Regions from separate parts of the Blautia sp. OM06-15AC genome, predicted to be linked through region 1. Evidence: a T-box and tRNA genes for the amino acid it is inferred to sense, from the RefSeq annotation. Region 1 holds a T-box; the other holds one or more tRNA genes.
The links. The T-box of region 1 lies ahead of DXB83_RS10810 (proline--tRNA ligase). A T-box ahead of a tRNA ligase gene usually reads a tRNA of that ligase, here a tRNA-Pro.
Positions count from the first base shown of each region.

Region 2: it has a tRNA-Pro gene. The T-box ahead of DXB83_RS10810 (proline--tRNA ligase) is inferred to sense a tRNA for this amino acid. The anticodon was not compared.

Region 1 is NZ_QULD01000007.1:151,466-156,722, reverse strand. Features, by position in the region: gene DXB83_RS10815 (NUDIX hydrolase) at 1-285, opposite strand, end outside; gene DXB83_RS10810 (proline--tRNA ligase) at 360-2,063, opposite strand; T-box leader at 2,244-2,546, opposite strand; gene DXB83_RS10805 (hypothetical protein) at 2,626-2,898, opposite strand; gene DXB83_RS10800 (alpha/beta hydrolase) at 2,919-3,749, opposite strand; gene DXB83_RS10795 (Cof-type HAD-IIB family hydrolase) at 4,081-4,896, shown strand; gene DXB83_RS10790 (YeiH family protein) at 4,952-5,257, opposite strand, start outside.
Region 2 is NZ_QULD01000001.1:457,744-463,000, forward strand. Features, by position in the region: gene DXB83_RS02270 (glycoside hydrolase family 2 protein) at 1-1,541, shown strand, start outside; gene ilvN (acetolactate synthase small subunit) at 1,663-2,169, shown strand; gene ilvC (ketol-acid reductoisomerase) at 2,328-3,347, shown strand; gene DXB83_RS02285 (sporulation initiation factor Spo0A C-terminal domain-containing protein) at 3,507-3,863, opposite strand; tRNA gene DXB83_RS02290 (tRNA-Pro) at 4,129-4,202, shown strand; gene DXB83_RS02295 (LacI family DNA-binding transcriptional regulator) at 4,298-5,257, shown strand, end outside.

The sequences.
Region 1 (5,257 bases):
GCCGTCAGCCTTGCTCACATCGAGTCCGGTTTCCTCTCTGACCTCACGGCGCACGGCCTCCCAAGAGCTCTCTCCTGCCTGTGCCGCGCCGCCGGAAACCTCCCACCAGCCCGGTGCCCATGCTTTCGTCATGACACGTTTTGTGATAAGAAAGGTCCCATCCGGTCTTGCGATTACGCCGAGTACGGTCAGGTGAAACTCGCCCGGCTTCATATGCCAGTCATTCCGTTTCATCGTGCGGCCGGTCGGCTGTTTGTTTTCATCATAGATATCCCAGAGTTCCATATCGTGTTTTCTCCTGTCGAACTTCTTCCGAGCCCCATCTCGATTTTTCTTCCCTTTCTCATGGTTCTGAATCATTACAGATACTGTTTAATCTCTTCCATCACATTTTCCAGCGGAATCTGTGTTTTCAGAGTCTTATCGCGGGATGCAACCTCGACAACGCCCTGTTTCATGTTTTTCGGGCTTACGATGATGCGCAGCGGAATGCCGAGCAGGTCGGCATCGGCAAACATTACGCCGGCTCTGACGCTTCTGTCGTCGTAGATCACTTCGATGCCTGCATTCTGCAGATCCTCGTACAGCTTGTCCGCATATGCTCTGACTTCCTCGTCATCGACGCGGACTGCACAGAGGTGTACCTGCCACGGAGCGATAGCTTTCGGCCAGATCGGGCCGTACTCATCGTGATGTGCCTCGCAGACCGATGCTGCCAGACGGCCGACACCGATACCGTAGCATCCCATGATCGGGGTCTTGCTCTCGCCGTTTGCATCGACATAGGTCATATTCATGGATTTTGTATATTTGGTTCCAAGCTGGAAGATATTTCCGACCTCGATACCTCTGGAGATCTTCACGGTCTTTTTGCCGCATTTCGGGCAGATGCCGCCCTCCTGGATTTTTGCAAAATCGTGATACTCGGCATTCGGAACGTCGCGCTCCATGTCGAGTCCTTTGTAATGATGCTCTGCCTCGTTGGCTCCGCAGGAAAGGTTGTTTCTTCCCTCGAGGGATTTATCATAGAGAACAACGGCATCTCCGTTCACCTTCAGGTTCACAGGTCCGATATAGCCTGCGTTCAGTCCGCATTCTTCGGTGATCACGGCTGCGTGAACCTGCTCGCCGAGGAAGTTGACCAGCTTCGTCTCGTTGACTTCGAGATCACCGCGGATGAAAAGGACAACGTATTTATCATCAACATTCTGCTGATAAACAACGGCTTTGCAGGAGTTCTTTGTCTCGTCTCCGAAGAAATTGCAGACGTCTTCAATGGTGTGGACGTTCGGTGTATAAACCTTTTCGAGTGCAGCGGATTCTGCATCTCTTGCGATGTCGGAAATGTTCTCAGCTGCCTCCATGTTGGCTCTGTAATCGCAGGAATCACACAGAACGATGGAATCCTCTCCGACCGGAGTCAGAAGCATGAACTCGTGGGAGATATTTCCGCCCATCATACCGGAATCGGATTTGACAGATACCACCTCCGGCACGCCGACACGCTCGAAGATGCGCTCGTATGCTGCATGGCATTTCTCGTAATACTGCTCCAGATCTTCCTGGCTGGTATGGAAGGAGTAAGCATCCTTCATCGTAAACTCACGCACACGGATCAGGCCGGCTCTCGGACGGGCCTCATCACGGAATTTTGTCTGGATCTGATAGATCATAAACGGATATTTGGTGTAGCTCTGTGCATACTCGCGTACAAGGTGTACGGCTGCCTCCTCGTGGGTCATGCCGAGTACCATTTTGGCATTGTTGCGGTCGGTGAAACGCAGCAGTTCATCGCCGATGCTATCGTAACGGCCGGACTCATCCCACAGAGAAGCAGGCATGACAACCGGAAACTGCACCTCCTGGCCGTCGATTTTGTCCATCTCCTCGCGCAGGATCTGCTCGATTTTGCGCACAATGCGGCGCAGCGGCAGATAGGAAGAATAGATTCCGTTTGCCATATATTTGATGTATCCGCCTTTTACCATAATAGCATGGCTGTCGATGACACAGTCAGCAGGTCTTTCTTTGAAGCGCTCTCCTACTAATTTTTCAAGTTTCATTTTCTGATTTCCTCCTTATTCTTTGGGTTTTCAACATCTGAAATCTTCCAGACGCGAGAACATTCCAGCCTGTCCGATTTTAAGCTTTTATACAACATTTTACGCATCTAACTCATCACTGAAGTAACGAGTTAGATGCTTCGTTTTCAAACAGAAAAAAGCCCTAAACCGCAAGCTGCAGTTTAGGGCGAATTTTTTTATCCGCGGTACCACCTAAATTCAGGAAAACTCCTGCACTCTGACACAAAGCATTTGTACCCCACGATTTTTGTATTTTGTAATACGCGTGATCTCTGCTCTCTGTACCTTCTCTGTAACGGGAGATCCCGGTGCAGCCTACGAAATAAATTTTTCCTGATGGATTTTCTTCTCTTCGGTGCACAGCTCCAAGACCGGTTCACGATAGATTCTGCAAAAAGCTTTCACCTGCCGCTTTCTCTCTGAATGCGCTCTGTCGCTACTGTTTCTTTTCGTCGCTTTTTCACTGCACTGATTGTAGCAGAAACCGGAAAAGAATGCAAGCCCGTTCCTTCTGCTTTTTCTGCATAAACGCCCGCCCAGGTTACAGGCCTTCCCGATACATTCTGCTGATTGCCGCCTGGGCTTCCTCAGACTGTTTTTTCTCAATCCATGCTTTGCGGTCACTCAGGATAGCCAGCATCTCATCGACAACGTCCTCGGCGCGCGGGCTTGTGACGCGGTAGAGATAGCCGAGCATCCGCGTGGCGGTAAAATCGGTGTTCATCTGGCGGTATGCAATTTCCCGGCAGAAGTCGTCCGGGTAACCGTTGTGTTTTAACGCACGGTACAATTCGTCATTTCTCGTTTCTGGCATTGCCTGTCTCCCTTTTTCCTTTAAACATTTACGTTTCCGCTGTTCAGACCTTCCGTCTTTTCCTCAAGTGGCAGCCAGTCCAGTGCCTTTTTGATCCACTCATCCCAGAAATCCCATTCATGGCCACCCTTGCTCTCATAGTAGACAATGTCCATGCCGCTCTCTTCCATCCGTTTATGGTAGAGACGGTTTACTTCCAGAAGTCCGTCCTCTGTTCCGCACGCCTGGAATACGGTCGGCACATTGACAGACGGATCTTTTTTCCGTGCTTCCTTTAACTGCTCGATAAGAACAGCCGGGTTTTTGTCACTCTTTGCTGCTTCGACCAGATTTCCGAAATAACCTTCTTCATGTGCAAAGCTGTCCGCTCTGCTCTCTTCCGGATTTTCCAGCACATGAAGTGCACCGGACAGGCAGATCACAGCCCCGAAGGTATCGTGATATTTCAGGCCATTTCTGAGTGCGCCAAAACCACCCATGGAAAGGCCTCCGATAAAGGTGTCTTCTCTTTTTCTGGACAGCGGAAACATTTTTCTTGTAATCTCAACCAGTTCTTCTCCGATAAACTGTCCGTGCATGGCACCGATGGACGGCTGATCCACATAAAACGCATTCTCGCCGGCCGGCATGACAACGGCAAGGTTTTTCTCCTCTGCCCATCTTTGGATTCTGGTTCCATGAACCCAGTCTGTCTCATTCCCAAAAATGCCATGCAGCAAATACAGCGTTTTAAACGGTTTTTCCTCGCGCTCCGGCTGCCCAAAGGTAAATTTGTCGACCGGCAGAATAACCTGCAGCGGTACGGTGCGCATTAAAGTTTTTGACATGAAGCTTACCTGAATAAATGCCATAATAAAAATCCCCCTGTGGATATATATTTTTCTTTATTTTACGCCTTATTTCCGCATTTCGTCAACGTGGAGTTTTGCGTTCCTCCGGTTCCGGCTTGCACCCCGAAGCAATTCACGATATAATCATGTTTATAGCAATCCCAGAAAATAATGCAAAAAATTCAGCACTGCAGAACGTGAATTACTGCGTCACGGATTTTCGTCGTACCCCGGTACGCCTTCAAATCCGTTCCTTGTAATTCGCGCCCTGCAGCACTGTCTTTTTTGCGTTATTTTCTGGTCTTGCTATAGTTTGAATTTTTTCTGTGACAAGATAAGGAGATTTTCTATTATGATAAAGTTGATTGCAACCGATGTCGATGGAACGCTCGTCAAAGACGGCACACTTCTGATCGACCCGGAATATATGACTGTTGTTTCCAGGCTTGTCGACCAGGGCATCCATTTTGTTGTCTGTTCCGGCCGCCAGTTTTCCAGTGAACAGAAGCTTTTCGCTCCGATCAAGGACCGCCTGCTCTACATCTCCGATGGCGGAACTGTCGTGCGCACACCGGAAAAGATTCTGAAAACATATCCGATGGAAACGGCACTCTGGAAATCCATGTGCCGCATGGTACACGACGAACTTCCGTCCTGCGACTGCTTTGCCGCCACCCCGGACTACTGCCTCGCCGAAGATGCCGGAAGCCGCATGTTTCACTGGCTCCGCGACTCCTACGGCTTCGATGTCCGCGAAGTACCGGATCTATCGAAGGTAGAAAACGAGGACATTATCAAATTCACAATCTACCATCCAACCTCCTGTGAAGAGCTTTGCTCCCCAAATTTCATCCCGGCGTGGAATCATCAGGCAAAACTCGCTGTCGCCGGTAAGGAATGGTTGGACTGCAACGCCCGCGGCGTCAGCAAATGGACCGGTCTCTCATTTCTGATGAACTACTTTGGCCTTACCCCAGACGAAGTCTGCTGCTTCGGCGACAACCTAAACGACATCGAGATGCTTCAGAACGCCGGCGAAAGCTACGCCGTTTCCAACGCCCGAGCGGAAGTCATCGCCTCAGCAAAACACACCTGCCCGCCGTACTGGGAGAACGGGGTGCTGCAGGTTTTGAAAACGTTTTTGAAGGAAACGACAAACCCGTTTTGATTTAAAAAATCCAGGCATCCTATACGGATGCCTGGATTTTTAATTCTCTGTTTCTTTACAGTACCCCATGCGGCGCAATGCCGATCGCAAATTCGACTGCAATCGCTACCAGGACTACCAACAGCGAAATGATGAATCCGTGCAGCATCGGCTTTGCGCCGGAGCGGCAGAGGGATTTGAAATCGGTGTTCAGGCCGATGGCCGCAAGGGCGGCCACCATCAGAAATTTGCTGATGGTTTTTAATGCGGCTGCTGTGCCTGCCGGGATAAGACCTAAGGAGGTCAGTGCTGACATGGCGAGAAAACCTAAGATAAACCATGGAAAAATGGATTTGATGCTTACCTTTACGGCGGTTCCTTC
Region 2 (5,257 bases), on a different contig from region 1:
AGCGGCAGCTGCTTCCAAAAGAATATCTGTGGTACTTCCGCACGATTCAGCTTCCCAAAATTCCTGCCGGAAAACGGCTGCTGCTGCAGTTCGGCGCCGTGGATCAGGATGCGGTAATTTACTGCAACGGAAAGCGTGCCGGAGGCCATCTCGGCGGGTATCTTTCTTTTTCAGTGGATCTTACGCCGTATCTCAAAACGGGAGAGAACGAGCTTGCCGTCAAGGTGCGCGATGAGACGGACACGGACTGGAAGGGCCGCGGAAAGCAGAGCCTTACCCCGGGCGGCATGTTTTACACCGCGCAGAGCGGCATCTGGCAGAGCGTCTGGATGGAATGGGTGCCGGAGACGTATCTGGAACGCATCGTGATCACGCCGGAATATGATACGGCGAGCGTAAAAGTACGGGTTTTCCTCAACGGACCGGATGCGGGACTGACGAAAAAAATTACGGTGCGGGAGAGCGAAGCGCCGGATGCGAAGGTGATCTGCGTCCGGGAGACGAGAGAAAACGAGGCGGAGCTGATTCTCGGTAATTTTGCAGGCTGGAGCCCGGAACATCCGCATCTCTATGGGGTTTCCATTGAAGCGGGAGAAGACCGCATCGAGAGTTATTTCGGCATGCGCAAATTCGGCATTGGAAAAGATGAGAAAGGAATCACGCGTCTTCTCTTAAACGGAAAGCCGTATTTCCAGAACGGTGTCCTCGACCAGGGTTATTGGCCGGAAAGCTTCTACACGCCGCCGTCCGATGAGGCGATGGTTTATGACATTAAGACGGCCAAACGCCTCGGTTTCAATATGATCCGGAAACACCTGAAAGTTGAGTGCGCAAGATGGTATTCCCACTGCGACCATATCGGTATGCTGGTGTGGCAGGATATGATCAACGGCGGCGGCCGGTCGATTCAGACGTTCCTTTTGTACCTTCCGACCGTACTGCCGTTTGTGACAACGGAATTCAGGGATAACTGTTATCCGCTCTTTTCGCGGACCTCAAAAACGGGAAGAGAGTGGTGGAAGCGGGAGTGCCGCGAGACGGTTCATCAGCTTTACAATGCACCGTGCGTGTCGCTCTGGGTTCTGTTCAACGAGGGATGGGGACAGTTTGATGCCAGGGAGATGACAGAAATGGTGCGCGCTCTCGATCCGACGCGGCAGATCGACCACGCGAGCGGCTGGTACGATCAGGGAGCGGGGGACATCAAGAGCCTTCACAATTACTTTCGTCCGTTAAAAGTAAAACCGGAGGAGCGCGCGTTTGCTTTTTCTGAATACGGCGGCTATACGTATCCGGTACAGGAGCATCTCTACTCCGAAAAATCGTTCGGCTACCGCACGTACCAGAACCAGACACAGTACCAGAAAGCGATGAATGCACTGGCAGAAAAGATAAGAGAACTCACAGAACAGGGACTTGCCGCAGCAGTCTACACACAGCTTACCGATGTCGAGGAGGAGTCGAACGGCATCCTTACGTATGACCGGAAGGTATGCAAATGGGAACCACAGGAGGCAAAAGATTTTTGCTCAAAAGAATAATTTGGTAAAATTTTTGTTGACAAAGTGAGGATAAGTTGCTAATATATTGGATAAGGCGTTGGAAGTTGTAAGAAATTGCTGAAAATCCGCGGCGCCTGCGGATGGAGGAAAGTTGGTGTTTATGGAACAGAAAAGAACATTATCCCTGCTGGTGGATAATACGCCGGGACTTTTAAGCAGAGTAGCTGGTCTTTTCAGCCGACGCGGATACAATATCGAGACGATCACCGCCGGTGTGACAGCAGACCCGCGATACACAAGAATGACTGTTGTTCTGTACTGCAGTGATGAAATGATTCTGGAGCAGATCAAAAAACAGCTGGCAAAACTTGTCGATGTGCGGGATATCAAAGAGCTGAAGCCGGACGAGAGTGTCAGACGAGAGCTGATGCTGGTCAAAATCCGTGTGAATGAAAATGAACGCCGCAATGTCATCGCCATCTCCGATGTCTTCCGTGGAAGAATCGTGGATGTGGGACAGGAAAGCCTGATTGTAGAGCTGACCGGAAACCAGTCAAAGCTCGAAGGGTTCCTGAATCTGGTACAGGGATACGAAATCCTGGAACTGGCCAGAACAGGAGTGACAGGACTCTCCAGAGGAGCCCACGATGTGCGTTACCTCGATTAACGCAGATCACATTACATACGTTTGCTAGAGGAATGAAATTTTTGTATAGAAAAGTTCATTTCCCTGACAAACAGCAAAAGGCAGAAATGCTTTTCGCTGTATAAATTGACCGACCTGCCGCCGGTCAAGACATTCTATATATTATGGAGGAAAATAAAATGGCAGCAAGACTTTTTTATCAGGAAGATTGTAATCTCTCTTTACTGGAAGGCAAAAAAATCGCAATTATCGGCTACGGAAGCCAGGGACATGCTCATGCACTGAACCTGAAAGATTCCGGCTGTGATGTTATTATTGGACTTTATGAAGGCAGCAAATCCTGGGCAAAAGCAGAGGCACAGGGATTCAAAGTATACACCGCTGCTGAGGCTGCAAAACAGGCTGATATCATCATGATCCTGATCAACGATGAGAAACAGGCTGCAATGTACAAAAAAGATATCGAGCCAAACCTGGAAGAGGGCAACATGCTGATGTTCGCTCATGGTTTCGCTATCCACTTCGGACAGATCGTACCTCCGAAGAACGTAGATGTAGCTATGATCGCTCCGAAAGCACCTGGCCACACAGTAAGAAGCGAGTATCAGGCTGGCAAAGGAACTCCTTGCCTGGTTGCTGTTGAGCAGGATTACACCGGAAAAGCTCTGGACAGAGCACTGGCTTACGGCCTTGGAATCGGCGGAGCAAGAGCTGGTCTTCTGGAGACAACCTTCAGAACTGAGACCGAAACAGACCTGTTCGGTGAGCAGGCAGTTCTCTGCGGCGGTGTATGCGCCCTGATGCAGGCTGGATTTGAGACTCTGTGCGAGGCTGGATACGACCCAAGAAACGCATACTTCGAGTGCATCCATGAGATGAAACTGATCGTAGACCTGATCTATCAGTCGGGATTCTCCGGAATGAGATACTCCATCTCCAACACAGCCGAGTACGGCGATTACATCACCGGACCGAAGATCATCACAGAAGAAACCAAGAAGACCATGAAGAAGATCCTTTCCGATATCCAGGATGGTACTTTCGCAAAAGACTTCCTTCTGGATATGTCCCCAGCAGGCGGACAGGCTCACTTCCGTGCAATGAGAAGAAAAGCTGCAGAGCATCCGTCAGAGAAAGTCGGAGAAGAAGTCAGAAAACTGTACAGCTGGAGCAACGAGGACAAACTGATCAACAACTAATCGGTTTGCTGTCAAATGATCCATATCGGGAGGCTGCCTTTGCGGGCAGTCTCCTTTTTTTCGTTCTATCGTTTTATCATAGAAAAAACACTTCCGCGCCATGCATATCCCCCAATATGATAGGGCGCGGAAGTGTTATCTTTTCTGTATTCGTTTTTTTTATGCCTCCTGACGACAGGCAGGAAAAGCACGGTAGTATTTGATATAAGAACTTAAAATATCAAAAAATTCGGAATTGGTCGGTTTTGTCAGAACCGGATGCACAGAAAGCGAAAAGAGCAGATCACGGTTTCCGCGGGTCCAGCAGACGGAAATAGCGGTGCGGATGTCTCGTTCGACGCAGGAGGACGATACCTGAAACGTTTGCGCGATCTTTGGGTACAGCGTTTTGCTGACCCGAAGGAGATAATCTTCGTCTTCCATGCATAAAGCGATACCATAGGCGAGATAGCGAAATCCGCGGTATTTTGCACCAATTCCTAAAGAGTGTAGTAGAAAGTAAATTTCAGTTTCCATTACGATGTCTCCTTTTATTCAGTTTTTACATAGTCTTTGCAGACGGGCATGCCAGAGGTGAAAGTTTGTATGGCATACGATTTTCCCCTTTCACTTATGATACGTGGAAAACGTCGAAAAATTACATATTCAGAAAGAAAAAGTGACAATATAGTAAAATAAAAGAGAATATGACACGAAATAAAGAAATGAATGTAATGAAACGGGAGAGGGAAAAATAACATTGATTTTTCAGAAGTTCGCTGGTATAATGAAAACATGATTACGGGGTATGGCGTAGCTTGGTAGCGCGCACGGCTGGGGGCCGTGAGGTCGCAGGTTCAAATCCTGTTGCCCCGATCGGTAAGAGTGTCGTTTTACGGCACTTTTTTTCTTACGGACAAAGACGTGTGCGGAAGAAAAATGAATTGCGCAGAAAAAACAGGGAGGAAGTTATGGGGAAAGTAACGATACAGAGTATGGCAAAGGAGCTGGGACTGTCCCGGAATACGGTTGCCATGGCATTAAAGGATGATCCGAAGGTAGCTCCGGTGACGCGGGAGAGAGTTCTTCGGATGGCGAAAAGAAATGGCTATCTGGGCGAAAATGTATATGTGGAAGAAGTTCGGGCACCGCAGGAGAAGCATTACAATATTATGGTTCTGCGTACGCGGGATGCCGCTGTTTATTGGGACCGTGTCGTGAGCGGCATCTCCGAGGAGGCGAGCCTCAATAACTGTCAGACGCGCGTTGCGGTCGTGACGGAGCGGGAGGAGGAGAACGGCATTCTGCCGCTCGGCCTGAATGAAAATATCGATGCGATCTTCTGCATTAAAATGCTGCCGCCGGAATATATGCAGAAACTGGTAAATCTGGGTTACCGCATCTTTCAGCTCGACCATTACTGCGGCATCGAACAGCGGCCGATGGGCGATATCGTGCGTGTGGACGGTGTGCAGCCGGTGAGTCTTCTGACGTCCCATCTGATCGGGCAGGGCATGACGCGGATCGGTTTCCTAAGTGAGCACAGCAGCACGTATGAGTCGATGCATGACCGGTATGTCGGTTTCCTTGCAGCGATGGAACAGGCGGGCATTCCGCTCGATGAGGAGCTTGTGCGCCCCAATATGGAGAGCGATCATTTTTATTACCCGGAAAATTTTGACAAGATTGTGGCGAGCTACGATACACTGCCGGAAGCGATTGTCTGCGGCAACGATATGATCGCCAAAAGATTGACAGAATCCTTCCGGAAAATCGGCGTGCGCGTGCCAGAGGATGTGGCACTGACCGGATTTGATGATGATGAGGACCGGATGCTGTATCCGTTCTTCTCAACCGTTCATGTCGATACGAAGTGGCTTGGCCGCCGTATGGTGCATGAATTTTTATGGCGGGAGGAGCACCCGGAAGCG